3 regions of the Pseudomonas sp. LBUM1674 genome follow, and region 2 is predicted to be linked to each of the others. Evidence: riboswitches for the same ligand, from Rfam matches in the RefSeq annotation. Region 2 holds a riboswitch; each other region holds the start of a gene.
The links. A riboswitch is a leader RNA that binds a small molecule or an ion and turns the genes downstream of it on or off. The one in region 2 is predicted to bind cobalamin.

Region 1: linked by a shared signal. The riboswitch ahead of cobO (cob(I)yrinic acid a,c-diamide adenosyltransferase) and the one ahead of ACA067_RS10975 (ABC transporter substrate-binding protein) in region 2 are both predicted to bind cobalamin.
Region 3: linked by a shared signal. The riboswitch ahead of ACA067_RS18005 (CbtB domain-containing protein) and the one ahead of ACA067_RS10975 (ABC transporter substrate-binding protein) in region 2 are both predicted to bind cobalamin.

Annotation. Positions count from the first base shown of each region.
Region 1 is NZ_CP166779.1:5,199,098-5,209,327, reverse strand. It holds gene ACA067_RS23810 (C40 family peptidase) at 2-652, shown strand; gene ACA067_RS23805 (C40 family peptidase) at 818-1,357, shown strand; gene ACA067_RS23800 (O-methyltransferase) at 1,374-2,027, shown strand; gene ACA067_RS23795 (PQQ-dependent sugar dehydrogenase) at 2,142-3,455, opposite strand; cobalamin riboswitch at 3,572-3,805, shown strand; gene cobO (cob(I)yrinic acid a,c-diamide adenosyltransferase) at 3,887-4,498, shown strand; gene ACA067_RS23785 (cobyrinic acid a,c-diamide synthase CobB) at 4,495-5,895, shown strand; gene bluB (5,6-dimethylbenzimidazole synthase) at 5,892-6,542, shown strand; gene cbiB (adenosylcobinamide-phosphate synthase CbiB) at 6,539-7,447, shown strand; gene cobD (threonine-phosphate decarboxylase CobD) at 7,440-8,432, shown strand; gene ACA067_RS23765 (cobyric acid synthase) at 8,429-9,880, shown strand; gene ACA067_RS23760 (DUF2357 domain-containing protein) at 10,033-10,230, opposite strand, start outside.
Region 2 is NZ_CP166779.1:2,340,344-2,350,573, forward strand. It holds gene ACA067_RS10960 (efflux RND transporter permease subunit) at 1-1,601, shown strand, start outside; gene ACA067_RS10965 (ABC transporter ATP-binding protein) at 1,614-2,405, opposite strand; gene ACA067_RS10970 (FecCD family ABC transporter permease) at 2,402-3,418, opposite strand; gene ACA067_RS10975 (ABC transporter substrate-binding protein) at 3,415-4,428, opposite strand; cobalamin riboswitch at 4,572-4,765, opposite strand; gene ACA067_RS10980 (alpha/beta fold hydrolase) at 5,149-6,045, shown strand; gene ACA067_RS10985 (aliphatic sulfonate ABC transporter substrate-binding protein) at 6,268-7,242, opposite strand; gene ACA067_RS10990 (TOBE domain-containing protein) at 7,468-7,683, shown strand; gene ACA067_RS10995 (aliphatic sulfonate ABC transporter substrate-binding protein) at 7,945-8,886, shown strand; gene ACA067_RS11000 (LLM class flavin-dependent oxidoreductase) at 8,899-10,224, shown strand.
Region 3 is NZ_CP166779.1:3,915,439-3,925,668, reverse strand. It holds gene ACA067_RS18035 (DUF2970 domain-containing protein) at 1-210, opposite strand, end outside; gene metH (methionine synthase) at 516-4,226, opposite strand; gene nfuA (Fe-S biogenesis protein NfuA) at 4,423-5,007, shown strand; gene cobM (precorrin-4 C(11)-methyltransferase) at 5,149-5,895, opposite strand; gene ACA067_RS18015 (cobalamin biosynthesis protein) at 5,977-6,390, opposite strand; gene ACA067_RS18010 (CbtA family protein) at 6,387-7,094, opposite strand; gene ACA067_RS18005 (CbtB domain-containing protein) at 7,106-7,309, opposite strand; cobalamin riboswitch at 7,429-7,656, opposite strand; cobalamin riboswitch at 7,838-8,051, shown strand; gene cobW (cobalamin biosynthesis protein CobW) at 8,149-9,210, shown strand; gene cobN (cobaltochelatase subunit CobN) at 9,214-10,230, shown strand, end outside.

The DNA.
Region 1 (10,230 bases), 2.9 Mb from region 2:
CATGCTAATGCGCTTCGCACCCCTCGTGCCTCTCGCACTCGTCACCCTGTTGTTCGGTTGCGCTGCTCATTCTCCAGTGCCCCAGCAAGAGCAAAAACAGCAGGTTATCAATTCAGTTACCGCCCAATCGACTTCCGTTCTTCTGCAGGAAGCGATTGAGCAAGAGGCGGCCACCGATAAAGAACTGGCCAGCTTCGCCAATGGCAAGTCGTACCAGCTTCCGGTTCTGGCCGACAGCATCCTCGAACGCGGCATGGCCCTGATCGGTACCCGTTACCGTTTCGGTGGCACCTCCGAAGCCGGCTTCGATTGCAGCGGTTTTATCGGTTATCTGTTTCGTGAAGAGGCCGGTATGAACCTGCCGCGCTCCACCCGCGAAATGATCAACGTCGACGCCCCGCTGGTCACTCGCAGCGATCTGAAACCCGGTGACTTGTTGTTCTTCGCCACTAACGGCCGTCGTGGGCGCGTCAGTCACGCCGGGATCTACCTGGGCGACAACCAGTTCATCCATTCCAGCAGCCGCCGCAGCGGGGGTGTCCGGATCGACAGTCTGGGCGACAGCTACTGGAGCAAGACCTTCATCGAAGCCAAGCGCGCACTCGCGATGGCGCCAACGACAGGCCCGGCGATCGTCACGGCACGCAAGTAAGCGGACATTTTGTAGGGTGAACTTAAAGTCTTACTTGAAGTTTGCCACGCAGCAGCTAAAATCCTGATCTAATATTGATGGCAAACCGCCTGCGTCCTGCGCAGGCGGTTTTCTTTTCTGCCCTGTCGGTGGAAAAAGCCGCAGCCAGATCAGGATGTTCTGCCTATGACGATGTCGGCCCGCCTCGCAATCCTGTGCTTCGCAGCGCTGCTCAGTGCCTGCGCCAGCCGCACACCGCCGCCACCGGCGCCGGTGATTCGCGCGCCGCTGATTTTCGGTCCCTCCCAAGCCTTTTCTCCCGCCGCCGAAGACGTACTGTTTCGTGCGCTCGGCCTCGTCGGCACGCCGTATCGGTGGGGCGGCAACACGCCAGATTCGGGCTTTGATTGCAGCGGGCTGATCGGTTACGTCTACCGCGATGTTGCCGGTATTTCCTTGCCGCGCACGACTCGCGAGATGATCGGCATGCAAGCGGCCAGTGTCGGCAAGGAAGGCCTGCAAACCGGCGACCTGCTTTTTTTCGCCACCAATGGCGGCTCCCAGGTCAGCCACGCCGGGATCTATGTCGGCGAAGGTCGCTTCGTCCATGCCCCGGCCACTGGCGGTACGGTGAAGCTCGACAGCTTGTCCAAGGCTTATTGGCAGAGAGCCTACCTGAGCGCCAAGCGTGTGCTACAACCAGAGCATCTGGCCCATAACCCATAGATTGCAGAGTCTGGTCATGACCGCTCGCACGCTCAATCTCGATGATGCCCTGTATCAATACCTGCTCGACGTCTCCCTCAGGGAGACGCCGCTGCTCAAGCGCTTGCGCGATGAAACCCAGGCGCTGCCCATGGCGCGTTGGCAGGTGGCGCCGGAGCAGGGGCAGTTCCTCGCGTTGCTGGTGAAACTCACCGGCGCCAGGCGTGTACTGGAAGTGGGTACCTTCACCGGTTACAGCGCCTTGTGCATGGCAGCGGCGTTGCCGGATGAGGGTTCGCTGATCTGCTGCGACATTCCCGGCGACTACAACGCTACCGCGCGCCGTTACTGGCAGGAAGCGGGTCTGGCGCAAAGGATTGATCTGCGGTTGGCGCCTGCGCTGGAAACCCTGGCCGAACTGGATTGCCCGGGACAGTTCGACCTGATCTTCATCGATGCCGACAAGGCCAATTATCCGAGCTATCTGGAGCATGCGTTGCGTTTGCTGCGGGTCGGTGGCCTGGCGGTGTTCGATAACACATTGTGGAGTGGGCGGGTGCTTGAGGAGAATCCTGAAAGCGCAGACACCCGGGCCATCCAGGCGCTCAATCTGGCCTTGAAGGATGACTTGCGGGTGGATCTGTCGTTGTTGCCGTTGGGGGATGGGTTGACGCTCTGTCGTAAACGTTAAACGCGATCCCTGTGGGAGCGGGCTTGCCCGCGATTGCGGTGGGTCAGACAGCATCAATGTTGAATGTGCCGGCCTCATCGCGGGCAAGCCCGCTCCCACAGGTCATGTGTACAGCTATCGCGCTGTCGACACCCGCCACACCTTGTTCCCCACATCATCAGCCACCAGCAATCCTCCCTGCCGATCAATCACCACCCCTACCGGGCGGCCCATGGCTTTTTCGTCGTCGGTGAGGAATCCGGTGAGCACATCAACCGGCTGTCCGACCGGTTTTCCCGCGCTGAATGGTACGAAGATCACCTTGTAACCACTGTGCGGATCGCGGTTCCACGAGCCATGCTGGCCGATGAATGCGCCCTCCTTGAACTGCGTCGGCAGAGTGTTGCCTTCAGCAAAGGTCAGGCCCAGCGATGCCGTGTGCGGGCCGACGGCGTAGTCCGGCGCAATGGCCTTGGCCACCAGGTCCGGATTCTGCGGGGTCACGCGTGCATCGACATGTTGTCCGTAATAGCTGTAAGGCCAGCCGTAGAACCCGCCGTCCTTCACCGAAGTGATGTAGTCCGGTACCAGGTCGCTGCCGATTTCGTCACGCTCATTGACGGCTGTCCACAGCGCACCGCTCTGGGGTTCCCAGGCGAGGCCGTTGGGATTGCGGATCCCCGAAGCGAAGATCCGATGGTTGCCGGTGGCGCGATCCACTTCCCAGATCGCCGCGCGACCTTCTTCCTGGTCCATGCCGTTTTCGGCGACATTGCTGTTGGAACCCACCGTCACGTACAGCTTGCTCCCATCCTTGCTGGCGATGACGTTCTTGGTCCAGTGATGATTGAGCGTGCCGCCCGGCAGATCGACCACTTTGATTGGCTGCGACTTGATCGCCGTATCGCCATCTTCATAGTGGAAACGCAGCAAGCGGTCCGTATCGGCAACGTACAGGTCAGTTCCGACCAGGGTCATGCCGAACGGCGAATTGAGGTTTTCCAGGAACACCGTACGGGTTTCGGCAATGCCGTCGTGGTCCTTGTCCCGCAGCAGCGTGATGCGGTTCGGGCTCGGTATGGCAGCACCGGCACGACCCATGACTTGCTTCATGACCCAGCCTTTAACGCCTTTGCCATCATCGGGCTTGGGTGGCGCATTGGTCTCGGCGACCAGCACGTCGCCGTTGGGCAACACGTAGAGCCAGCGCGGGTGATCGAGGCCTTCGGCAAAGGCGGCGACCTGAGTTCCCGTCGCCGCGACGGGTTTTGCGCCGTCCGGCCAGCCGATCGCCGGGGCGATGTTCACCGTCGGGATCAGGGTCTTGTTCGGTTCTGGCAGCTTGGGCGACGGACCGGTGCCGTCCATGACTTGCAGGCTGGAGGTTTCACCACAGGCGGCGAGCCCTCCGGCGAGCGCGATGACGAGAACGAGCTGGGGCTTGCGCATGCTGATCTTCCCTATGGACGCGTTGATACAATCATAGAGAAGCCGGGAGGTGCGATGGTTCAACCGGTCAGTCGCGAGCCTCTTTCTCAATTGACGCTCCACCCCCAACCCTCTAACCTTCGCGGCTTGTTTCAGGTGCTCTGTGGCCATGGCCGACAGAGTGAAACAGGGAAGTCGGTGAGTGACTGTCTTCGAACGATGAAGAGTCATGATCCCGACGCTGCCCCCGCAACGGTAAATGAGTGAAGACTGCGCCTTGAGCCACTGTGTCGAAAGCCGACATGGGAAGGCGCGCAGTCAGGCCAGCGCCGCTCATGAGCCCGGAGACCGGCCTGATCCATCCAGCGGCATCACGGTGGGCGATGCCAGGCTTTTTGCCGTCTATTCTTGTGCCTGCCCGCCGTTATCCAGCCTCAACGGAGAGCTCCCCCATGACTGATACCCCCGATCGTGATGAACGTCACCTGGCGCGCATGCTGCGCAAAAAAGCCGTGATCGATGAACGCATTGCCAATTCCCCGAACGAATGCGGCCTGCTGCTGGTGCTGACCGGCAACGGCAAAGGCAAGAGCAGCTCGGCCTTTGGCATGCTCGCCCGATCCCTGGGCCATGGCATGCAGTGTGGCGTGGTGCAGTTCATCAAGGGCCGCAACAGTACCGGCGAAGAACTGTTCTTCCGCCGTTTTCCAGAGCAGGTGCGGTTTCATGTGATGGGCGAGGGCTTCACCTGGGAAACCCAGGATCGCCAGCGTGATATCGCTGCCGCCGAAGCCGCATGGGCAGTGTCCCGCGAACTGCTGAGCGATCCGTCCATCGGTCTGGTGGTGCTCGATGAGTTGAACATCGCCCTCAAGCACGGTTATCTCGACCTCGATCAGGTGCTCAGTGATTTGCAGGCGCGTCCGCCGATGCAGCATGTGGTGGTCACCGGTCGCGGTGCCAAACCGGAAATGATCGAGCTGGCCGACACCGTCACGGAAATGGGCGTGATCAAGCACGCGTTCCAGGCCGGTATCAAAGCGCAAAAAGGCGTCGAATTGTGAGTCAACCACGTCATTGCCCGGCGGTATTGATCGCCGCGCCGGCCTCCGGTCAGGGCAAGACCACCGTCACCGCCGCGCTGGCCCGCTTGCACCGCAATCAGGGGCGCAAGGTGCGGGTCTTCAAGTGCGGCCCGGACTTCCTCGACCCGATGATTCTCGAGCGCGCCAGCGGTGCGCCGGTGTATCAACTGGACATGTGGATGGTCGGCGAGCAGGAAAGTCGTCGACTGTTGTGGGAAGCCGCAGCTGTTGCCGACCTGATCCTGATCGAGGGCGTGATGGGGCTGTTCGACGGTACGCCGTCCAGCGCCGATCTGGCGCGGCACTTCGGTGTGCCGGTGCTCGGAGTGATCGATGGTACCGCGATGGCCCAGACCTTTGGTGCACTGGCCCTGGGGCTGGCGCGCTATCAGCCGGACTTGCCGTTTGCCGGTGTGTTGGCCAATCGCGTGGGCACGTTGCGCCATGCGCAGTTGCTCGAAGGCAGCCTGACTGAAGGCTTGCGCTGGTATGGCGCCTTGTCCCGGGAGACCGGGATCGAACTGCCGAGCCGGCACTTGGGGCTGGTTCAGGCCAGCGAGTTGAACGATCTTGATCTGCGCCTCGACGCAGCGGCCGATGCCCTGGCCAGCAGTTGCGAGGTGGCGTTGCCGCCGGCAGTGGAATTCGCCGCCCCCGATGTGATCGCTGCCGAGCCTTTGTTGGCCGGCGTGCGGATTGCCGTGGCCCGTGACGAAGCCTTTGCCTTCACCTACGGCGCGAGCCTGGATCTGCTGCGAGCCATGGGCGCCGAGTTGCTGTTTTTCTCGCCGATCCGTGATACCGGATTGCCGGAGGCAGACAGTCTCTACCTGCCGGGCGGTTATCCGGAATTGCACCATGTGGCACTGTCACAGAACACATCGATGCTCGACGCGATTCGCGCTCACCATGCCGCGGGCAAACCGTTGTTGGCCGAGTGTGGTGGCATGCTTTATCTGCTGGATTCGTTGACCGATGTCGAGGGCACTCGTGCTGAACTGGTCGGCTTGCTGGCCGGAGATGCGGTGATGCAAAAGCGTCTGGCGGCGTTGGCCCTGCAGGCGGTTGAGCTGCCGGAAGGTTTGTTGCGTGGGCATACTTATCATCATTCGCTGACCAGCACCGGGCTTGAGCCGATTGCTCGTGGGTTGAGCCCGAATGGCGGGCGTGGGGCGGAGGCGGTTTATCGTGAGGGGCGGATGACGGCCTCTTATGTGCATTTTTATTTTCCGTCCAATCCATCGGCGATTGCCGCATTGTTCGCGCCTGACCTTGAAGCCGCCATCGCGAGCAAGCTCGCTCCCACATTAGAAAGTGTGTTGCCTGAAGAAACGCGGTCCACTGTGGGAGCGAGCTTGCTCGCGAAGAGGCCATGACTGACAACGCATTCAGCCAGGCCGAACGCGAAGCGGTTTACCGTGCGATCGCCGAACGCCGCGACATGCGCCACTTCAGCGGTGGCACCGTCGCGCCCGACTTACTTCGACGCCTGCTCGAAGCCGCCCACCAGGCCCCGAGCGTGGGCCTGATGCAGCCCTGGCGCTTCATCCGCATCAGCGACCGCGCCTTGCGCGGCAAAATCCAACAACTGGTGGAAGAAGAACGCATCCGCACCGCCGAAGCCCTCGGCGAGCGCAGCGACGAATTCATGAAGCTCAAGGTCGAAGGCATCAACGACTGCGCTGAAGTGCTGGTCGCCGCGCTGATGGACGATCGCGAGCGCCACATCTTCGGCCGCCGCACCTTGCCGGAAATGGACATGGCCTCCTTGTCCTGCGCGATCCAGAACCTGTGGCTGGCGTCCCGTGCCGAAGGACTGGGCATGGGCTGGGTCTCCTTGTTCGAGCCGCAAGCCCTGGCCGACTTGCTGCAAATGCCCGGTGGCGCCAAGCCGTTGGCCGTGCTTTGCCTGGGCCCGGTAAAGGAATTCTATCCGGCACCGATGCTGGCGCTCGAAGGCTGGGCGCAGACGCGTCCGCTCGGCGAATTGCTGTATGAAAACTATTGGGGAGTGAATCAATGAGTGTGGCGTTATTGAGTGTCGCCGCGGTGGCGCTGGATGCGCTGCTCGGTGAACCCAGACGCTGGCATCCGCTGGTGGCGTTCGGCCGTTTTGCCGACCGGATCGAGCAACGTTTCAACAGCGAAGGTCGCGGCTGGCGCAGTCACGGCGTCACCGCCTGGGTCATCGCGGTCGTGCCGCTGACCTTACTGGCCACGGCTTTATCCTGGGCGCCTTATGTCGGCTGGATCGTCGAAATCCTCGCGCTCTATTGTGCCCTCGGCATGCGCAGCCTCGGTGAACATGTCGAGCCAGTGGCCAAGGCCTTGCGCAGCGATGATATTGAAGAAGCACGCAAACGCGTGGGTTATCTGGTCAGCCGCCAGACCAGCGAACTGGATAAAACCGAAGTCGCCCGCGCTGCCACCGAATCGGTGCTGGAGAACGGCAGCGACGCGGTATTTGCCGCGCTGTTCTGGTTCGCCGTGGCGGGGGCGCCCGGTGTGGTGCTCTATCGTCTGAGCAACACCCTCGATGCGATGTGGGGTTACCGTAACGACCGCTTCGAACGTTTCGGCTGGGCCGCGGCCAAGATCGACGACGTGCTCAACTACATTCCCGCACGCCTGGTGGCGTTGACCTACGCGCTGCTCGGCAAGACCCGCCTGGCGTTGAGATGCTGGCGCACCCAGGGGCCGACCTGGGACAGCCCGAATGCCGGGCCGGTGATGGCCGCCGGGGCTGGCGCGCTCGGCGTCGAGTTGGGCGGGGCGGCGATCTATCACGGTGAACTGCATCAGCGCCCGCCACTGGGTGAAGGCCCGCCGGCGGATGCCGACTCCATCGACCGTGGCTGGCAATTGGTTAAGCGCGGGGTATGGTTATGGTTGCTGATCCTTTGCGTGGGAGCTGAATTCTATGCTTGAGCACGGAGGTCGATTGCGCAAGGCGGCGCTCGAATACGGCATCGCCGAAGCCGACTGGCTGGACCTGTCCAGCGGACTCGCACCCTGGCCGTTTCCGGTCGCGCAGGTGCCGTTGCGCGCCTGGGCGCGGTTGCCGGAAACCGATGACGGTCTGGAGCAGGCGGCCTGCGACTACTACGGCGCCGCACAAGTGCTGCCGGTGGCCGGTTCGCAAATGGCGATCCAGCTGTTGCCGCGTTTGCGTCGCATCGGCAAGGTCGGCGTGCTCTCGCCCTGTTACGCCGAGCACGCCGAAGCGTGGCGCCGCAGCGGCTATATCGTGCGTGAAGTGCTGGAGCAGGAAGTCGACTTCTTCCTCGACAGCCTCGACGTGCTTGTGGTGGTCAACCCGAACAATCCCACGGGCCTGAGCCTGACCCCCAGTCGCCTGCTCGACTGGCATTCGAAACTGGCCCAGCGCGGTGGCTGGCTGGTGGTGGACGAAGCGTTCATGGACAACACGCCGCAGCTGAGCCTGGCGCCTTTTGCCCATCAGGTCGGGTTGATCGTGCTGCGTTCCTTCGGCAAGTTTTTTGGTCTGGCCGGCGTGCGCCTGGGGTTCGTGCTGGCCGAGCGCAGGCTGCTCAAATTGCTGGCCGAACAGGTGGGGCCGTGGGCGGTCAGCGGACCGACCCGGATAGTGGGGCAGGCCTGCCTGCTGGACACCGAAGGCCACGCTCGCCAACGGCAGCGCACCGAAGCGGCCAGCGAGCGCCTGGCGCGGCTGCTGGCACAGTACGGTTTCGCACCCCAGGGCGGTTGCGCGCTGTTTCAATGGCTGATCACCGAGCGTGCCGAAGCACTGCATGAGTTCATGGCCCGGCGCGGCATCCTGCTGCGGTTATTCACCCACAACAGCAGCCTGCGATTCGGCTTGCCCGCCGATGAGGCCGACTGGACACGTCTCGCGCAAGCGTTCGACGCCTATGCCAAGGAAAGCCAATGACTACGTTGATGGTGCAAGGCACTACATCGGACGCCGGTAAAAGCACGCTGGTGACGGCGCTCTGTCGCTGGGTCACCCGCCAGGGCGTCAGCGTCGTGCCGTTCAAGCCGCAGAACATGGCGCTCAACAGCGCCGTGACTGCCGATGGCGGCGAAATCGGTCGCGCGCAAGCGGTGCAGGCCCAGGCGGCCAACCTTGAACCGCACACCGACATGAACCCGGTGCTGCTCAAACCCAACAGCGATACCGGCGCCCAGGTGATCATTCATGGTCGCGCCGTCACGACCATGAATGCGGTTGCCTATCACGACTACAAAGCCATCGCCATGCAAGCGGTGCTGGCGTCCCATGCACGGCTGAGTGCGGCTTATCCGGTGGTCATGGTCGAAGGCGCCGGTTCGCCGGCCGAGATCAACCTGCGTGCCGGCGACATCGCCAACATGGGGTTCGCCGAGGCGGTGGACTGCCCGGTGGTGCTGATTGCCGACATCAACCGCGGCGGGGTTTTTGCCCATCTGGTGGGCACGCTGGAGTTGCTGTCGCCGAGTGAACAGGCACGGGTCAAAGGTTTCATCATCAACCGTTTTCGCGGCGACATCGCGTTACTGCAGCCGGGGCTGGATTGGCTGGAGGCGCGCACCGGCAAACCGGTGATCGGCGTCTTGCCCTATGTGATGGACCTGCACCTGGAAGCCGAGGACGGTATCGATCAGCGCCAGACCGACAAGGCGGACCAGGTGCTCAAAGTGCTGGTGCCGGTGCTGCCGCGGATCAGCAATCACACCGATTTCGATCCGCTGCGTCTGCACCCGCAAGTGGACCTGCAATTCATCGGCCCCGGCCAGGCTATCCCGCCCGCCGACCTGATCATTCTTCCCGGTTCGAAAAGCGTGCGCAGCGATCTCGCGTATCTGCGGGACAATGGCTGGGACACCGCCATCAGTCGTCATCTGCGTTATGGCGGTAAAGTGCTGGGCATCTGTGGTGGCCTGCAGATGCTCGGCGAGCAGGTGCATGACCCGCTGGGCCTCGAAGGTGCGCCCGGGTCGAGCGCCGGTTTGGGTTGGCTGGCGTTCGAAACCCAACTGGAACAAGAGAAGCAGCTGCGCAATGTCCGCGGGCGTCTGGCGCTGGAAGATGCGCCGGTCACTGGTTATGAAATCCATGCCGGGGTGACCACCGGACCGGCGCTGGAAAACGCCGCTGTGCAGCTGGACGATGGTCGCTGCGACGGTGCGCAAAGTGTTGATGGGCAGATTTTCGGCACCTATCTGCATGGCCTGTTCGAATCGCCGGCGGCGTGCAGTGCGTTGTTGCGTTGGGCGGGTTTGCAGCAAGTGCAGGAAGTGGACTATCACGGGTTGCGTGAGCGGGATATCGAGCGGTTGGCGGATTTGGTGGAGAAGCATCTGGATACCCGGCTGTTGCGTGAACTTTGTGGGTTCTAGGACTGATGTGCTCTGACAAGGTGTCGCAGATTCTGGGCTGGGTGTTGAAGTCAATTTTCTAATGTTAGGTGTTTTTTTTTGACGGCTAATAGTTTTCGTGAAAATCAATACTCTCACCCAGAAATTATTTCTTCCAAGTGAGAGTGACTGTATTAAATGGATAGGCTAAGCAGTCTGTCGAGATCGCATTTTATGTTTGAGCTATTCTGATGAGCTTGCGCGACATCGATAGATGTAACCATCAGAGCTGGGGTTACAGGAGCGCTTCCGTAAATGCTGTATTCATCACTATGGAAGTGACGGGTGCAGGCATTGCTGGATGGATTTACTATCATTAATGCCTTGGACTG
Region 2 (10,230 bases):
TGCTGGTGCCGTTCCTGATCTTTGCCATCGGCGTGTCCCACGCGGCGCAGAAGATGAACGGCATCATGCAGGACATCGCCCGCGGCACCCACAAGCTGATCGCCGCACGCTATACCTTCCGCCGTCTGTTCATTGCCGGCGTCACTGCGCTGCTGGCCGATGCCGTGGGCTTCGCGGTGCTGATGCTGATCGACATCCCGGTGATCCAGGACCTGGCCATTACCGCCAGCATCGGTGTGGCGGTGCTGATTTTCACCTCGCTGTTGCTGATGCCGGTGGCGCTGTCCTATGTCGGCGTCGGTGCAAAAGCGGCCGAGCGTGCGCTGAAAATCGACACGCGGGCCACCGCGCATGAGGGCTTCGGCAAACTGTGGGACAGCCTCGATCGCTTCACCACACCGAAGTGGGCCACCGGCGCCGTCCTGGTGGCCGCCTTGCTCGGGATCGGCGGCTTTGCGGTCAGCCTGCAGCTGAAGATCGGCGACCTCGACAGCGGTGCCCCGGAGTTGCGCGCGGACTCGCGCTATAACCGTGACAACGCCTACATCACCCAGCATTACGCGCTGTCCAGCGATCTGTTCGCGGTGATGATCAAGACCCCGGTGGAAGGCTGTCTGAATTACCAGACGCTGATCCTCGCCGACCGCCTGGCCTGGGAACTGCAGCAGTATCCCGGCGTGCAAGCCACGGCATCGCTGGTCAACGCGGTACGCCAGATCACCGCGGGATCCTACGAAGGCAACCCCAAGCTCAACAGCATCCAGCGCAACCAGAACGTGCTGAACTATGCCGCGCAACAAGCCTCGGTCAACTCTCCGGAGTTGTTCAATACCGACTGTTCGCTGATGCCGGTGATCGCTTTCCTCAAGGACCACAAGGCCGAGACCCTGGATGCCGTGGTGGCCATTGCCGACAAGTTCGCCAAGGACAACAGCACTCCGGACCGTCAGTTCCTGCTCGCCGCCGGCACCGCCGGCATCGAGGCGGCGACCAACATTGTGGTGCGCGAGGCCAATCGGACCATGCTGTTGTACGTCTACGGGGCGGTGACGCTGTTTTGCCTGATCACCTTCCGCAGCTGGCGCGCCACGCTGGTCGCCCTGCTGCCGCTGGTGCTGACCTCGATCCTCTGTGAGGCGTTGATGGTGGTCATGGGCATCGGCGTGAAGGTCGCAACGCTGCCGGTGATCGCCCTCGGCGTCGGCATTGGCGTCGACTACGCGCTGTACCTGCTCAGCGTCCAGTTGCAGTACCAGCGTCAGGGCCAGTCGTTGATGCAAGCCTACCGCAACGCCGTGTCGTTCACCGGCCGGGTGGTGGGGCTGGTCGGTATCACCCTGGCTGCCGGCGTGGTGTGCTGGGCCTGGTCGCCGATCAAGTTCCAGGCGGACATGGGCATCCTGCTGACCTTCATGTTCCTGTGGAACATGTTGGGTGCATTGATTCTGATCCCGGCGTTGTCGCATTTTCTGTTGCGCACTGATCATGTCCTGGGCAAGAAAGCAGAGGGGGTGGCCCTTGAAGAGTCTGGTGCCGAGGGATCGCAGGGGATGGAGCACTGCGTTTCTGAACGGCGTGGCGAAGACAGGCTGCGTGTGTAAACTTGCGGCGAGTCAAACAGAACGAAACCGCAGAACCCGCGCACCGTCGAAAGGGTCGGTCAGGTAATGCGCGTGCACGCCAAATGTCTCCAGCAAGCGCTGCGGGGTCAGCACCTCCAGCGGCTTGCCGAGGGCCACCAGTCGCCCCCGTTCCAGTACCGCCAGACGATCACAGGTCAGTGCCTGGTTCAGGTCATGCAGGGCGATCAATGTCGTCACCGGCAGCGCCTGCACCACGTTCAGGATCGCGAGCTGATGCTGGATATCCAGGTGATTGGTCGGCTCGTCCAGCAACAGAATCTGCGGGCGCTGGGCCAGGGCGCGAGCGATGTGGACACGCTGGCGTTCACCGCCGGACAGACTGTGCCAGGTACGGTTTTTCAGGTGCGCCGCATCGACGTCGCACAGCGCCTGCTGGACGATGGTAGCGTCCTCGTTCGACCACGGGCTCAAGGCCGACAGCCACGGTGTCCGGCCCAGGGCCACGGCATCAAACACATTGATGGCGTCCAGGGTGTCGGCCTGTTGCTCAACCACCGCCAGGGTTTGCGCGATGGTCCGCCGTGATAGCGCCTTGAGGCGCTGGCCGTTGAGTTGGATGTCACCCCGGCTGGGGACGCGCACGCCGGCCAGCAGTTTCAGCAGCGTGGATTTTCCCGAACCGTTGGGCCCGACGATGCCCAGGGTTTCTCCCCGTCGGATGTCCAGGTGGATATCGTGCAGCAGTTCAGCGTCGCGGACTCGGAACCCGAGTCCGGAACAGCTCAGCACGGATTCGCCGATAACAGGTGTGAGGGCATTCATCGGGCATTCCTCCTGCCGATCAGGATCAACGCGAACACCGGAGCGCCGACCAATGCCGTGATGACTCCGACCGGGATCACCTGGCCTTTGATCAGTGTCCGGGAGAGGACATCGGCGGCGATCAGAAACACTGCACCCCCCAGCGCACTGGCCGGCAGCAGGCGCGCATGCCGGGTGCCCAGCAGCAGTCGCACGGCATGGGGAATGACCAGCCCGACAAAACCGATGGAGCCGACAATCGACACCATCACTGCCGTCACCAGTGCGGCGCAGCTGATCAGCAGCAATTGCACGCGGCGTACCGGGATGCCGAGCGAGGCGGCCGAGTCGGCGCCGAAGGTGAAGGCGTCCAGTGCCCGCCGATGCCACAGGCAAACGGCAAGACCGGCCATAGCAACCGGGACGGCCAGCCACACCGACGGCCAGCGCACCCCGCTGAGATTGCCCAGCAACCAGAACATGATGCCGCGGGCCTGTTCGGAACTGGCCGACTTGGTGATCAGGAACGCCGTGAGCGCATTGAATAGCTGCGAACCGGCAATCCCCGCGAGGATGATCTGCGAGGTACCGCCGGGCGAACCGCTGGCACGGGCCAGCAAAACCACCACGGCGAAGGCGGCAACCGCCCCGGCAAACGCGCCGACCGACAGCGAAATCAGTCCCGCCCCCAGGCCCAGCAATGCCACCAGCACCGCGCCCGTCGAGGCGCCGGCGGAGATGCCGAGCAGGTAGGGATCGGCCAGCGGATTGCGCAGCAGCGATTGCAGGATCACCCCGCAAGTGGCCAGACCCGCACCGCAGGCCGCGGCCACCAGCGCGCGGGTCAGGCGATAATTCCAGACGATGCCTTCGTCGATCGGGTCGAGGACATAGCCGGCAGCCCACAGTTTGTTGGCCAGCACCTGGAACACCACGCCCGGAGCGATCGGCGTTTCACCGATGGCCACTCCGGCAATGACGGCCAACAGCAGGGTCATTGCGGCGAGCAATGTGCGAATCAGCGTCCTGGTCATTGCGGCAGGTCATAGCCGTCGATGGCTGATGCCAGGGTGGCCAGGCCGTCGAACATTCTGACGCTGGCCTGCATGGCCATGGCGTCGAGAATGATGATGCGGTTGTTTTTCACCGCGTCCATGTTGCGGGTCACCGGGTCGCTGCGCAGGAATGCCAGTTTCTTCAGATGGTCGTCAGCGGGAAAGCGACGGCGATCCATGCGTGCGATGACCAGGAACGTCGGGTTGGCCTTGGCGATGGTTTCCCAGCCGACGGTCGGCCATTCTTCGTCGGATTGCACCACGTTGCGCACGCCCAGGGTGTTGAGCATGAAGTCGGGAATGCCCTTGTGTCCGGCGACATAAGGGTCGATGTCCAGACTGGCACTGGAGAACCAGAACAGCGCGCTGGTGTGCTTGAGGTCCTTGTTCTGCACCGTGGCGACAGACTTCGCCAGGCTGGCCTTGAGTTCGTCGTTCAACTGCCGGCCGCGTTCCTGCACATCGAAGATCTCGGCCAGTTGGCTGATGCTTTTGTAAATGCTGTCGATGCGAAACGCCTCCAGCCGTGTGCCGTCGGCGCCGACCAGATTGTCCTTGGCTTCGCAGTCGGAAGGCATCAGGTAGGTCGGGATCTGCAGCTCGTGAAACTGCTCGCGGGTACCGACCACGCCTTGCGGGCCGACCATCCACTCCAGTTCCACCGCCACCAGCTGCGGGCGTTTGCCGATCACCGCCTCGAAACTCGGCTCGTTATCGGCCAGGCGCGGGATCGGGTCGTTCACTGTCTTGTACTTGGCCAGCACCTCGTTGAACCACAGCGACGTGCCAACCAGTTTGTTGCCAAGCCCCATGGCGTAGAGCATTTCGGTGCCGGCCTGGCCGATGGTCACGGCGCGGCTCGGTGCCTGCTCGAAGGTCAGGGTGCTGCCGCAGTTCTCGACCGTCAGGGGGTAGTGGGTCGGGGCCGCATGGGCGAGAGTGGACAGACCCAGCGCAGTGACGAGGGTGGCAAGGCGTGACAGCAGCATGACGCAAACTCCAGTTGACCGTACTCGGGGCAGGGGGCACGGACTGGAAACACATCATCGAACGCTGCCGTTAAAGCACTGGCGTGGCGATCACAGCAGGTGACGCACGGCGCAAGGATGTCCTTCCCGGACACCCCGCCGGTTAGTGATTAGCTTGGCCGGCAGGTCTCCTGACTGATGCGTCATCGCCTGGCTCCAGCCTTCCCGGAAGCGATCCCAGTGGCAGTTCAGGAGCAGGCTCAGCACCTACAGTTGCGGGGGCAGTTCCGATTGATGCCGTGTCGGGCATCTCGGATTCCCTATTAATCCCATGTGGAAACCGGCGGCCGGCATGGTAGTCGATCATGCCGTTCAACGGTCCAGTATTTTTTCTCGTGTGCCGATTCCAGGGTGCAAGTGCGCGTTGAAGGTCAATCAGCACCAAAGTGCTGCACAGGCTTGCAGACCGGGAAATACCTGCTTAACTCTGAACCTCTGGTCAGTCAGTGACTTATCGGTCACAGAGCGCTGCGTAACACGCTCGCGCTGTCGCCGCTTGCCCGTGATGCAGGTTAAACCCCAGGAGGCCCATGCGTTGACGTTTGAAAACCACCTTGAGCTTTTAATGTATTTACCTGGCACTTCGCTGTCGGTTCCACCCGTACTGCTTTGTGCGATAGGGCCCTGTGGGCATCCCTCACGCTGTGCGCTCAGTCCAATGGGTTCAAGGAAGAAAATGACATGATGCCGAAAACCGCCATCGTCGAGATTTGCGATAAGTACAAGATTTATACCGAACACTATCTCAACGCCGCCGCTGACAAAACCATCATTCTGGTCAACGGCTCGCTGTCAACGACCGCATCCTTTGCCCAGACGGTGCGTTACCTGCAGCCGCAATTCAATGTGGTCCTCTACGATCAGCCCTATGCCGGTCAGTCGAAACGACACAACCTCCACGGCCAACCGATCCGCAAGGAAGACGAGGCAGCGATTCTGCTGGAATTGATCGAACACTTCAGTGTGCACCATGTGCTGTCCTTTTCCTGGGGCGGTGCGGCGACCCTGGTGGCGCTGGCCCAGCGGCCACAACGAATCGAGAGGGCGGTCATCAGTTCTTTCGCAGCGCGCATCAATACACCGATGCGCGATTACCTGGAACGCGGCCTGCACGTACTCCAGGCCTGCGATCGCCTCAATGTCGGACGCTTGATCAACAACACGATCGGCAAGCACCTGCCCTCGCTGTTCAAACGCTTTAATCACCGCCATGTCAGCAGCCTGGCGGAGCACGAATACAGGCAGATGCATTTCCACGTGAATGAGGTGCTGACCCAGGACACCCACTGTTACATCACCTGTGCCAATGCCATCGACATCCCGCTGCTGTTTGTCAACGGCGAATGGGATGAATACACCTCGGCGGAGGACGCCCGGCTGTTCGGCGAGCATGCTCCTCAGTCCGAGTTCCATACCGTCACGAACGCCGGGCACTTCCTCGATATGGAGCACCCGGCAGCCTGGCATGAAACCCGGCAGGCCTTGCTCGGTTTTCTGCAGCCGGCGTCCGGGATGCGGGGTGGTGACGAGCCCTTTAGCATCGTTAAACGTAGTGAGTGCCGGGTTGCGGCAGGATAGCTGGGGGGCTGGGCGCCAATAGCACAGTCTTGTCGAACGCGTGTGGCGAGGGAGCTTGCTCCCGCTGGACTGCGCAGCAGTCCCTCTTCTGGGGCCACTGCGCAGCCCGGCGGGAGCAAGCGCCCTCGCCACAGGGTTATGTGTTCACCTGTCGAGCTGACCGGGTTCGAATCTCAGGACGAAACGCTTCGGCCAGTCGGCCGGATTCAACGGCAATCGTTCTCACGGCTTCCAGATTTCAACATCCTTCGCATCCACCGCCTTGGGCAATAACCCCGCGGCAAAAAACGCATCGGCGATTTTCTGCTGCTCACCCAACTGATCACCTTTCACCGGCTGCACCTGATAACTGCGATGGGTGTTGGCGGTCTCGACGGTCGCCACATCCAGGTTGCCCCACAACGGGCTGAGTATTTTCGCCGCTGCACCGGGGTTGGTTTTCACCCATTCGCCGGTCTTGTGCAGTTGCTCGTAAACCAGCTTGAGCACCTCGGGATGCGCCTTGGCGTAGGGGGTGCTGGTCAGGTAGTAGCGTTTGTAACTGGCCAGGCCTGCGCCGTCAGCCAGGGTGCGCGTCGGCAGTTGACGTTGTGCGCTGGTGAGGAAGGGTTCCCAGGTGACCCAGGCGTCGACCTTGTTGTTCTCGAAGGCGGCCCGGCCATCGGCGGGCGACAGGTAGGCCGGCTCGATGTCGGAAAACTCCAGACCGGCTTTTTTCAGGGCGGCGATCAGCAAATAGTGGGAGCCGGCCGCCTTGGTGACCGCGACTTTCTTGCCTTTCAAATCCGCCAGTTGCTGCAGTGGCGAATCCTTGCGCACGACGATGGCCTGGGCCGAAGGCGAGGGCGCTTCCTGGGCAAAATAGGTCAGCTTGGCCTGGGCGGCCTGGGCGAAAATCGGCACGGTGTCGGCCACGTCGGCACTGATGTCGACATTGCCGACATTCAACGCTTCCAGCAGTGGCAAGCCACTGGAAAACTCATGCCAGCTCACATCGATGTTGTTCTGCGCGAGGGTTTTCTCCAGGGTGCCTTGAGTTTTCAACAGCGTGATCAGCGTCGATGACTTCTGGTAACCGATGCGCACCGTCTCCCGGGCCTGCGCCGGGAGGGCGAAGGACAGGGCCAGTGCAATGGCAAGGCCGGTCAGTAGCGGGCGACGGAGTTTCGCTTCAGGGTTTTTGGTGGGCTTGGACATGGCACGCTCGCTATTCAGCAGGAGAGTAGGGCTATCTGCCATGAAGCATATGGTTCTAAAAAACTTTTTATAAATAATTTTTTAGCATTAGCTTAGTGATTTTGTATATTCCATTCGGGAATAAATAAATAGTTATTTATTCCTTTTATTGTTATCCCAGGAGGTGCACCTTAGAGGCCTGCACATCAGTGCGAATTTGCCCAACACCAGACAGGAAGCCTCACCATGACCATCAAAGCGATCAACGTACGTAACCAGTTCAAGGGCGTCATCAAGGAAATAGTGGAAGGCGAAGTGGTCTCCGAAATCGATGTGCAAACCGCCTCGGGCATCGTCACCTCAGTAATTACCACCCGCTCGGTGCGTGACCTTGAATTGAAGATCGGTAGCGAGGTCATTGCCTTCGTCAAATCCACCGAGGTCTCGATCGCCAAACTCTGACCGGGCCGGCCACAAGCCTTGAATCTCAAGACCCCGCGGCTTCGCTCTTCTTTGCCCCATCGGTCGGGCAGATATCGAAGCCGTTCACGAACCGTCCGACGCAACCGGCATAACCATATAATTATATGATTCTTTCATAATTATTGATCGCTAATATAATCAAAATTGCTTTCTGGCTCGCCCTCGAAACCTCGCTGGACGCAACACGGCTGACCCGGTTTTTTGCTCGGCCTCTTCGAACCAACCCACTCAAGGTCTTTCATGAAGTTGAAAAAACTCATCGTCGCCGCCAGCCTGTTGTTCGCCGCAGCGGGGGCTCATGCACAGCAAGCCATCGATATCAGCTACCAGCGTTCTTCGACCTTGTGGATTCTGCTCAAGCAGAACGGCCAGCTGGAAGAGCGTCTCAAACCCCTGGGCTTCACCGTCAACTGGCATGAATTCAGCACCGGCCTGCTCAGCTCCCTTAACGCCGGCAGTGTCGATTTGCACGCCGACGTCGCCGACGCCTTTGCCCTGTTCACCCAGGCGGCCGATGCGCCGCTGACTTATTACGCCAGGGAAAATCCATCGTCCAGCGCCCAGGCGATCATCGTTGCGGACCATTCACCGATCCGTAGCGTCGCCGACCTGAAAGGCAAGACAGTCGCCGTCTCCAAGGGCTCGGGCAGCAACTTCCTGTTGATTTCGGCCTTGAAAAAAGCTGGCCTGACCCTCGCCGACATCACCCCGCGTTACCTCGAAGCACCGGATGGCGGCGCGGCATTCGCCAACGGCAGTGTCGATGCCTGGGCTATCTGGGACCCGTTCCTGGCCACCCAGCAACTGGATCATCACGTGCGCGTGCTGGCCGATGGCAAGGACGGTGTGGCCAATTACAACCGCTTCTACCTGGCGACGTCGGAGTTCGCCAATGCACACCCGGACGTGTTGCAGGTCACCTTCGACACCCTGCGCGAGACCGGGCAATGGGTCAAAACGCACCCGCAAGAGGCCGCGAAAATTCTCGGACCGCTGTGGGGCAACATTCCCCCGACCACGGTGGAGCTGGCGAACACCCGCCGCAGCTACGACATCGTGCCGGTCAAGGTCGATGAACTGGCCGAGCAGCAACGCATCGCCGATACCTATTACGCGGCGAAGCTGACGCCCAAACCGTTGAAGGTATCCGACATCGCTGTCTGGACGCCGAAGGCGCAGTAAGGGGGCGTTGCCATGAGTCGTCAAATTCACCTGTCCGCCTTTTTGCTGACCGGCCCGGTCGTCCACAGTCACGCGGTGTGGCGTCATCCGGAAACCGTCGGTAACTACCTCGAACCCGAGTACTACGCGCGCGTTGCGAAAGTCGTGGAGGAGGGCTTGTTCGATTTTCTGTTCTTCGCCGATCGCCTCGCGGTCGGTGACCAGATGGGCGGCTCCCGGGATCTGGCCTTGCGCTATGGCGCCCAGGACGCGACCCGCCTGGACCCATTGCCGATCCTGTCTTACCTGATCGGGCAGACCCGCAAGCTGGGCCTGGGCGCCACCCGTTCCACCACCTATTACGAGCCGGCGCATATCGCCCGGGAATTCGCCACCCTGGATCACCTGTCCAGGGGCCGCGCGGCCTGGAATATCGTGACCTCGATGAACGACAGCGAAGGGCGTCTGTTTGGCAAGGACAAGCACCTGGAGCATGACCTGCGTTACGACCGTGCCGACGAGTTCGTCGAAGTGGCGTTGAAGCTGTGGCGCAGCTGGGGTGCGGACGCGCTCAAGCTCGACCGGGAAAGCGGGGTGCTGGCCGATCCTTCGCAGATCCGGTCGGTGCAGCATCAGGGTGAGTGGTTCAAGGTCCAAGGCCCGTTGAACATTCCGCGCACACCCCAGGGGCGACCGGTGCTGATCCAGGCCGGCTCGTCCGGTCGAGGCCGGCGTTTCGGCGCGCGTTGGGCCGAGGCGATCTTCACCATTCATCCGCACTTGAACGCCATGCGCGCCTTCCGTGACGACGTGCGGGCGCAGGTCGTGCAACAAGGTCGCAAGGCCGACAGCTGCAAAGTGCTGACGGCGGTCATGCCGTTCATTGGCGGCAGCGAAGCCGAAGCGCGGGCCAAGCGTGATCGGCACAACGCGCTGGCCCGTCCCGAATTGGGGCTGGTCACCCTGGCCTCGCAACTCAATGTCGACCTGTCGCCGTTTGCGTTATCCGCGACCCTGGCCGAGATCGCCCGGTCGCCGCTGATCCATCCGGCCGCTGCCGAAAAGCTGCTGATGCAGGGCCCGGAAACCACCCTGGAGCAACTGGGACGGATTTTCGCCAGCAGCGTGCGCGTACCGCAGCTGGTGGGCACCGGCGCACAGATCGCCGATCAATTGGCCGAGCTGTTCCTGGGCGAAGGCTGCGACGGCTTCGTGATCTCGCCGGCTTACCTGCCGGGCTCGTTCAGCGAATTCGTCGAAAGCGTGATTCCCCATCTGCAACGCAAAGGGTTATTCCGTCGCGCCTACGAGGGTTCGACCTTGCGTGAACATCTGGGGCTGGCCGGGCTGAAGGACTAAGCACCT
Region 3 (10,230 bases), 1.6 Mb from region 2:
CAGATGCAGCACCAGTTTGACGATGCCGAACAGGGTCAGGGCGAACACCGCCGTGAACACAATCCCCAGGATCACGAAATGGCTGGGTTTGCCGTGAGTGAAGTCCCGGGCCCGGTTCTTCCCGCTCTGCACCCCGAACGCCGCGGCCATGACGCTGTGCAGCATCTGCCAGAAGGTGGGCGGCTTGTTGTTGTCGACTGGATCGTCCATAAACCCCTCGTCAGCAATGTGTGAGAGCTAAGCATAGACAATCCACGGCATGCACAAAGCAAATGTGGGAGCGAGCCTGCTCGCGAAAGGGGCCGTAACATTGAACACTTTCGTGGACTGATACACCGCCTTCGCGAGCAGGCTCGCTCCCACAGGGGATCTCTGCTGGCCACAGGGTTTGGCTTTCGAGCCTTTCGTCGTATTCGAGGGCGCCTTCGCTGGCAAGTCGGATCGCCGCACCGCAGCTCCTACAGGGTTATGTGTACACCCGTGTAAAAGCTGCCGCAGGCTGCGATCTTTTGATCTTAGTTGTCGTAGCCCAGGTTCGGCGCCAGCCAGCGCTCGGTCACACTCAGCTCCTGGCCTTTGCGCGACGTGTAACTCTGTACCTGATCCTTGTCGATCTTGCCCACGGCGAAGTATTGCGCCTGCGGATGAGCGAAGTACCAGCCGCTGACCGCTGCCGCCGGGAACATCGCGTAGTGCTCGGTAAGGAACACCCCGCTGCGGCCTGCCTGCATTTCGCTGGCTTGCGGGTCGAGCAGTGCGAACAACGTGCCTTTCTCGGTGTGATCCGGGCAGGCCGGGTAGCCCGGAGCAGGGCGGATGCCGGTGTACTGCTCCTTGATCAGCGCCTCGTTGTCGAGCGTCTCGTCCTTGGCGTAACCCCAGTAATCCTTACGGACCTGCTGGTGCAGCCATTCGGCGCAGGCCTCGGCCAGACGGTCGGCCAGGGCCTTGACCATGATCGAGTTGTAATCGTCGCCGGCATCCTGGTAAGCCTTGGCCACTTCTTCGGCGCCGATCCCGGCGGTGGTAATGAAACCACCTACGTAGTCGGTGACTTCGCTGTCCTTCGGTGCCACGAAGTCGGCCAGGGAGAAGTTCGGCTTGCCATCGGTCTTGATGATCTGCTGGCGCAGGTGATGCAGCTTGGCCAGTGGCTTGCCGTCGTCGCCGTAGAGCTCGATGTCATCGTCGCGCACCTGATTGGCTGGCCAGAAGCCGAACACCGCACGCGCGCTGATGAGTTTTTCGTCGATCAGCTTGGCGAGCATTTCCCTGGCATCGGCGTACAGCGCGGTGGCAGCTTCACCGACCACTTCATCGTTAAGGATGCGCGGGAACTTGCCGGCCAGGTCCCAGGAGATGAAGAACGGCGTCCAGTCGATGTATTCGGCCAGGACTTTCAGGTCGATGTTGTCCAGCACCTTGGCACCGGTAAACGTCGGTTTGACCGGCGTGTAAGTGCTCCAGTCGAACTGCGGCTTCTTGGCGATGGCCGCCGGGTAGCTCAGGCGTTCGGTTCGGGCGCTGCGGTTGGCGGTGCGCTCGCGGACCTCGATGTATTCCAGGCGGGTCTTCTCGACGAATGCCGGCTTCAACTCCTTGGACAGCAACTGCGTCGCCACGCCCACGGCGCGCGAGGCATCGGTGACGTAGATCACCGCATCGTTGCTGTACTTCGGTTCGATCTTCACCGCCGTGTGCGCCTTGGAGGTGGTCGCGCCACCGATCATCAACGGCAGGTGGAAGTCCTGGCGCTGCATCTCGCGGGCCACGTGGACCATTTCATCCAGCGAAGGGGTGATCAGGCCGGACAGGCCGATGATGTCGCACTTCTGTTCCTTGGCCACTTGCAGGATCTTCTCGGCCGGCACCATCACGCCGAGGTCGACGATGTCGTAGCCGTTGCAGCCCAGTACGACGCCGACGATGTTCTTGCCGATGTCGTGCACGTCGCCTTTGACCGTGGCCATCAGGATCTTGCCCTTGGCTTCCGGCTTGTCGCCTTTCTCCAGTTCGATGAACGGGATCAGGTGCGCCACGGCCTGCTTCATTACCCGGGCGGATTTCACCACCTGCGGCAGGAACATTTTGCCGGCGCCGAACAGGTCGCCGACGATGTTCATGCCGGACATCAACGGGCCTTCAATGACCTCGATCGGCCGGGCGAACGACTGACGGGATTCTTCGGTGTCTTCAACAATGTGGGTAGTGATGCCTTTGACCAGCGCATGCTCCAGACGTTTATTGACGTCCCAGCCGCGCCATTCTTCGGTCTCGGCTTCCTTGACGCTGCCGTCGCCCTTGTACTTGTCGGCAATGGCGAGGAGGGCGTCGGTGCCTTCCGGGGTGCGGTTGAGCACTACGTCTTCAACGGCGTCACGCAGTTCGGCCGGGATCTGGTCATAGATCTCCAGCTGACCGGCGTTGACGATACCCATGGTCAGGCCGTTGCGGATCGCATACAGCAGGAACACCGAGTGGATTGCCTCGCGCACCGGGTTGTTGCCACGGAACGAGAAGGATACGTTGGACACGCCGCCCGAGGTCAGTGCGTACGGCAGTTCGTCACGGATGTAGGCGCAGGCGTTGATGAAGTCCACAGCGTAGTTGTTGTGTTCTTCGATGCCGGTGGCCACGGCGAAGATGTTCGGGTCAAAGATGATGTCTTCCGGCGGGAAGCCGACTTCGTTGACCAGGATGTCGTAGGAGCGTTTGCAGATTTCTTTCTTGCGCGCTTCGGTGTCGGCCTGGCCGGCTTCGTCGAAGGCCATCACGACGACGGCGGCGCCGTAGCGCTTGCACAGTTTGGCGTGATGAATGAACTGCTCGACGCCTTCCTTCATGCTGATCGAGTTGACGATGCCCTTGCCCTGGATGCATTTGAGGCCGGCTTCGATCACTTCCCACTTGGAGGAGTCGATCATGATCGGCACGCGGGAGATGTCCGGCTCGCCGGCAATCAGATTGAGGAAGGTCACCATGGCCTTCTTCGAATCGAGCATGCCTTCGTCCATGTTGATGTCGATCACCTGGGCGCCGGCTTCGACCTGCTGCAGGGCGACTTCCAGGGCTTCGGTGTAGTTGTCGTCACGAATCAGCCGGGCGAACCTGGCGGAGCCGGTGATGTTCGTGCGTTCGCCGACGTTGACGAACAGCGAGCTGCGATCGATGGTGAAGGGTTCCAGGCCCGACAGGCGGCAGGCCTTGGGGATCTCCGGGATCTCGCGCGGTGCGTAACCGGCCACGGCCTTGGCAATGGCTTCGATGTGGCCAGGCGTAGTGCCGCAGCAACCGCCGACAATGTTGAGGAAGCCGCTTTGGGCGAATTCTTCGATAACCTTGGCGGTTTCCGCCGGCAGCTCGTCGTACTCGCCGAATTCGTTCGGCAGGCCGGCGTTCGGGTGCGCGGAGACGTAGGTGCCGGCCTTGTTCGACAGCTCTTCCAGGTACGGGCGCAATTCGCTGGCACCGAGGGCGCAGTTCAGCCCGACCGAGATCGGCTTGGCGTGGGCCACGGAGTTCCAGAAGGCTTCGGTGGTCTGACCCGACAAGGTGCGGCCCGAAGCGTCGGTGATGGTGCCGGAAATCATGATCGGCAACTCGACGCCCAGTTCTTCGTAAACCCCTTGTACGGCAAAGATCGCGGCCTTGGCGTTCAGGGTGTCGAAGATGGTTTCGATCAGGATCAGGTCGGCGCCACCTTCGATCAGGCCCTTGGTGGCCTCGGTGTAGTTTTCCACCAGTTCATCGAAGGTCACATTGCGATAGCCGGGGTTGTTCACATCCGGCGACAGCGAGCAGGTACGACTGGTAGGACCGAGAACACCGGCGACGAAGCGCGGCCGGTCAGGTGTTTCCAGGGTCTTGGCGTCCGCCACCTGGCGTGCCAGGCGGGCACCTTCCACGTTTAACTCGTACGCCAGGTCCTGCATGCCGTAGTCGGCCTGGGACACCTGGGTGGCGTTGAAGGTGTTGGTTTCCAGAATGTCGGCGCCGGCATCCAGATAGGCCTTCTCGATCGAGCCGATCACGTCCGGGCGGGTCAGTATCAACAGGTCGTTGTTGCCCTTGACGTCGCTCGGCCAGTCGGCGAAACGTTTGCCGCGGTAATCCTGCTCCTCGAGCTTGTAGCTCTGGATCATCGTGCCCATGCCGCCATCGAGTATCAGGATGCGCTCTTTGAGGGCGTGCTTGAGAGCTTGAAGGCGAACACTGCGATCGGACATTGGGACTACTCGGAAAGACCATGACGAAGGGCCGGGATGATAGCAAACCTGTGCGGTTTTGGAGCATGTCGCGGTTTTGCATGAATCTCGCTCATGTTGGCGCGCCGCCAGACCCGCACTTTCCCGACAAAAATACTAGGACTTTGTCCGGCGCGTTGATTGGCGTAAACTGCGCCCAAGCCTGCGAGGAGTTTCCATGACCGCTATTACCATTACCGACGCCGCCCACGACTATCTGGCCGATCTGCTCTCCAAGCAGAACACGCCGGGTATCGGCATCCGCGTCTTTATCACCCAGCCTGGCACCCAGTACGCCGAAACCTGCATTGCCTACTGCAAGCCGGGCGAAGAAAAACCTGAAGACACGGCGCTGGGGCTGAAAAGCTTCACCGCCTACATCGATTCGTTCAGCGAAGCTTTCCTGGACGACGCGGTAGTCGACTACGCCACCGACCGCATGGGCGGCCAGCTGACCATCAAGGCGCCAAACGCCAAAGTACCGATGGTCAACGCCGACAGCCCGATCAACGAGCGTATCAACTACTACCTGCAGACCGAGATCAACCCGGGGCTCGCGAGCCACGGCGGTCAGGTCAGCCTGATCGATGTGGTCGAGGACGGCATCGCCGTGCTGAAGTTCGGCGGCGGCTGCCAGGGCTGCGGCCAGGCAGACGTCACGCTGCGTGAGGGCATCGAGCGCACGCTGCTCGAGCGTATTCCCGAGCTCAAGGGTGTTCGTGATGTGACTGACCACACGCAGAAAGAAAACGCCTACTACTAAGGTGTTCGCTGCGACATGAAAAAACGGCACCCGTGAGTGCCGTTTTTTTATGGGTGAAATTCACTGACGCCTTCGCGAGCAGGCTCGCTCCCACATTGAAATGCGATCAACTGTGGGAGCGAGCCTGCTCGCGAAGGGGCCCTATGGCCGATACAAATGCGCATGCCCGGCGCGATACAGCGACGACTCACTGAAGTGATCGCTACCCAACACCCGGCCCACCAGAATCAACGCCGTCCTCCGAAACCCCTTCGCCTCAACCTTCCCGGCAATATCCTCAAGCGTCCCCACCACCCAATCCTGATCCGGCCAGGTCGCCCGGTGAATCACCGCGATCGGGCAATCCGCACCGTAATGCGGCAGCAATTCGACCAGGATCTTCTGCAGATGATTGACCCCCAGATGGATCGCCATGGTCGCCCCGTGTTGCGCCAGGCTGCCCAACTCTTCACCGGCCGGCATCGTCGTCTTGTCGGCGTAACGGGTCAGAATCACGCTCTGTGATACATCCGGCAAGGTCAACTCCGCACCCAGCAGTGCCGCACAGGCCGCTGTCGCGGTCACACCGGGAATGATTTCAAAGGCAATGCCGAGTTCACGCAGGTAGCGAATCTGCTCGCCGATGGCGCCATACAGGCTCGGGTCGCCGGAATGCACCCGCGCCACATCCTGGCCCTTGGCATGGGCACTCTTGATCAGTTCGATGATCTGTTCCAGGTGCAGTTCGGCGCTGTTCACCAGCTGTTCGGCCTGATGACCTTCGAGCACGGCGGCGGGCACCAGGGAGCCGGCATAGATGATCACCGGGCAGCTGCGGATCAGCCGCTGGCCTTTGACGGTGATCAGTTCCGGGTCGCCGGGACCGGCGCCAATGAAATAGACAGTCATCGTCGGTTCCTGTGAAAAAATGGGCTGGGCAAGGCTTCAGATGAAGATTGCTCATGATCGAGGAGGGGATTATCGGGGATTTTATGCAGCGCCGGCCAATGCGAGGGTCGCCTGGGCATATTTCTGTCGCGAGATCAGCAGTTTTACTGGCGCCTGGGCCAGTTGTTCGGCCAGGGCCAGGGCAGCACTTTCCGCTACGCCGTAGCAGCCGGTGCGTTCGAACGCGATGTCCGAATGGTGGCTGAGTTGCGTTTGATAGCTGGCCAATTGTGCGCTGCTGAAATACATCAGCGGCAGCGCGAGTTGTTCGGCGAGTTCGATCAGGCCAGGTTCTTCGCGCTTCAGGTCGATACTGGCCAGGGCCTTGATCTGGTGAAGTCCGATTTGATGCGCCTGTAACGCCTGGTCGAGCAGCGCCCGCAACGTGCTGGCCGGGCAGCCGCGCTGGCAGCCCAGGCCGACCACCAGGGTCGGCGCTGTGCGGGTATCAGTCATGCGTGGTACTGGCCATCGTTCTTGCGGCGGAACAACCAGGCGCTGATCAGGCCCAGGGCCAGCCAGAACGCGACGTTGGTCAGCTGCGAAGCGATTTTGAACTGCGACTCGAGCGCTTCCGGAGCGAGCATCGAATGCACTTCTGGTTGCGGCGCGCCAATCACGTGTGGAACGGCGAGAATGGCCACGCCGAGGATCTTCATCAGCCAGTGACGGCTGAACACGATCAAGGCGATGCCGGCCGCGGTGGAGGCGGCAGTGCCGATCCACCAGATCTGCCGTTGCGCCAGATCGGCCGCGGCAGTCCCCGGCAGTTCAGGCGGCAGGCCGAGGGTCGGCGCGAGCACGAAGGTCGCATAGCCGGCCAAGCCCCAGAGCAGGCCTTGAGAGGTTTTGGTCGGGGCGCGCAAGGTGTAGAGACCGGCAAGCATCAAGGCGAAACCGACCGCTACCACCAGGTTGCCGCCGGTGGTCGACAACACGCGCTGCCAGCCGTCTTCCGGCTCCCAGGTTTCGGCATCGTGGGAATGGGCGGCGACAGCACCCGCGGCGTGCTCATGCACTTCAACAGCGGCCGGCTCGGATTTTTCGTAGGTTTCCGCCTGCAGAATCAGCGGCGAAACCCAGAAGCTTTGCAGCAGGGTCAGCAACAGGGCGGCCAGCAGCCCGGTGAAACCCGCGGTTTGCGCGATACGCTTGATCATGTCGGCAGGTCTCAATGGCACGGGAAAGCGGAGCTATGACGGGTATCGTGGGCGGCATTGTGCACCGCCTCGATGTGCGAGAAACCGGCGAAATACACAAGGCTTGCGCCAAGGATCGACGCACAGGCGGCGGCGGTCAGGCGTTGAGTCAGGGTCGTGGTGCTGCTGGCGGTGCTCTTGTCTGTGTTGCTGCCGGTGCTGCTGATGATCGACATGGCGCTTCCCTCTGGTCTGTCAGCGGGTGAATAGAGCGCATGGAAGATCCCTGCGCATCAGGCGCGCAGAGGCTCAACAGCGCCCGCCCACCGCGGGTTTGTTATTCAGTGAACATGACGTTCACCTGATGTTGCGGGCCGGTCTCCGGGCTCACGAGGGGCGCAGGCTGTCGCCTGAACCTGCAAGCGTCACCTTCCCATGCCGGACTGCTGGCACAGTGGATCTGACGCTTCGCTCGCTTACCGTTGCGGGGGCAGCACCGGACTGACATGGCCTTGAGTAAAGCACATGATTCACCGGTTTCCCGTTTCACCCTGTGAAGGGCACCCGTAACAAGGCGTGTAGGAGAGCATGGGCGGGGGTTGGGCGTCAATTGGCATGGGTTCTCACTTGGATGCCGAATCGCTCCCTTCGCGAGCAAGCTCGCTCCCACATGGGAATGCGGTCACCTGTGGGAGCGAGACCGGCTTGCCGGCGAAGGGGCCGGTGCGGACGCCACAAGACATTGACCCGCCCCCATACCATGCGTAGCCTTGCGCTTTCGAGGTTCTTCGGCGTCTGCCGAAGCTAAGAAGGGAACGCGGTCGATGCCGCGGCTGCCCCCGCAACTGTGAACGGTGATGTTTCGCTGCCACGCCACTGCAAACCCTGTGCAACGGGTTCGCGGGAAGGCGCAGCAAACGCCAGTCGAACGACTGGCACACCGTCAGCCAGGAGACCTGCCTCGACACAGATTCTCACTACAACCGGGCGGGGTGATCCGGTGGCGGAACTCTTGCGCGCGCCTGTCGCAGCGATTGTCGTCCCGTATGCCCGCCACCTTGCCAAAGGGCATCCGATGAAAACACTGGCCAAACTCCCCGTCACCATCGTTACCGGCTTCCTCGGCTCGGGCAAGACCACCTTGCTGCGGCACATGCTCGACAACGCTCAGGGTCGCCGTATTGCGGTGATCGTCAACGAGTTCGGCGAGTTGGGCATCGACGGCGAAATCCTCAAACAGTGCTCCATCGGCTGCACTGAAGAAGAAGCCAACGGCCGTGTCTACGAACTGGCCAACGGCTGCCTGTGCTGCACCGTCCAGGAAGAATTCTTCCCGGTGATGCGCGAATTGGTGGCCCGTCGCGGCGACCTCGACCACATCCTCATCGAAACCTCGGGCCTGGCCCTGCCAAAACCGCTGGTGCAAGCCTTCCAGTGGCCGGAAATCCGCAGCGCCTGCACCGTTGACGCGGTCATCACCGTGGTCGACAGCCCGGCGGTCGCCGCCGGCACCTTCGCCGCATTTCCGGACCAGGTCGACGCCCAGCGCAAACTCGACCCGAACCTGGACCACGAATCGCCGCTGCACGAACTGTTCGCCGACCAACTGGCCAGCGCCGACCTGGTGATCCTCAACAAGGCCGACCTGATCAGCCCTGAAGACCTGGCCCGGGTGCGCCTGGAAGTCGCCGAAGAACTGCCGCCAGCGGTGAAAGTCATCGAAGCCAGCAGCGGCCGCCTGCCACTGGACGTACTGATCGGCCTCGGTGCCGGTTCCGAAGAGCACATCGACAGCCGTCACAGCCATCACGACCATCACCATGAAGGCGAGGACGATCACGACCACGACGCCTTCGATTCGATCTCCATCGAACTGCCGCCAGCTGACGAAAGCCTGCTGCTGGATGCCCTGACCCAACTGGTGGTCCAGCACGGCATCCTGCGCGTCAAAGGTTTCGCCGCGATCCCGGGCAAGCCGATGCGCCTGTTGATCCAGGGCGTGGGCACACGCTTCGACAAGCATTTCGACCGTCAGTGGGGCGCCGAAGAAGCCCGCACCACGCGTCTGGTGTTGATCGGCCAGGAGCTGGATGCCGCGCTGCTCGAAGCGCAATTGCGCGCCGCACTCAGCGTTTAAGCCATGCACCTGCTCAGGACCCAGCCCGGCGGTTTCGTGTCGGATGACAATATTGCCGACCTTGGACAGACCCCCGCCGAGCTGGTGATCCTGTGCAGCGGCGACTCCAGCCTGGCGCTGCTCGCCGAAGCGGCGCAGCAGTTACCGGACGATTACCCGAGCGTGCGCCTGGCCAACCCGATGCAGGTGCAGAATCACGCCTCGGTCGACCTGTATGTCGACGAAGTATTGCGTCACGCCAAGGTCATTCTGATTTCGCTGCACGGTGGCATCGCCTATTGGCGCTACGGCGTGGAGCGGCTGGTGGAGTTGTCCGGGCGCGGTGCGCAGCTGATTCTGGTGCCGGGCGATGATCGTCCGGACCCGGAGCTCAGCGACCTGAGCACCGTGGTTGCGCAAGACCGCGACCGACTCTGGCATTACCTGCGTCAGGGCGGCATGGCCAACGCACTCGACCTGTTTCGCTGCCTCGCCGATCGTTGGCTGGATCGCGACTACGCCTGGGCCGAGCCGCAGACCCTGCCGCGCACCGCGATTTACCACCCACAAAAAAGCCCCGCCGCACTGAAGGATTGGCAAGCCGACTGGCAGGCCGATCAACCGGTAGCGGCCGTGCTGTTTTACCGCTCGCATCTGCAGGCGGCGAATACCGCTTTCATCGATGTTTTCTGCCAGCGTTTGCAGGCGGCGGGGCTTAACCCGCTGCCGATTGCCGTGGCCAGTTTGAAAGAGCCCGGCTGCCTGACCGTGGTCGAGGATCTGCTGGATGAAGTCGCTGCCAGCGTGATTCTCAACACCACCGGTTTCGCCCAGTCCAGCCCCGAAGCGCCGCAGTTGCGGCCGTTTCGCCGCAACATTCCGGTGATTCAAGCCATTTGCGCGCAAGACAACGAGCCCGGTTGGCGCGCCAGCGAGCAGGGCCTCGGACCGCGGGATCTGGCGATGCACATCGCGCTGCCGGAGCTGGACGGGCGGATCATCAGCCGGCCGATCAGTTTCAAGGACCTGGCCTGGCGCAGT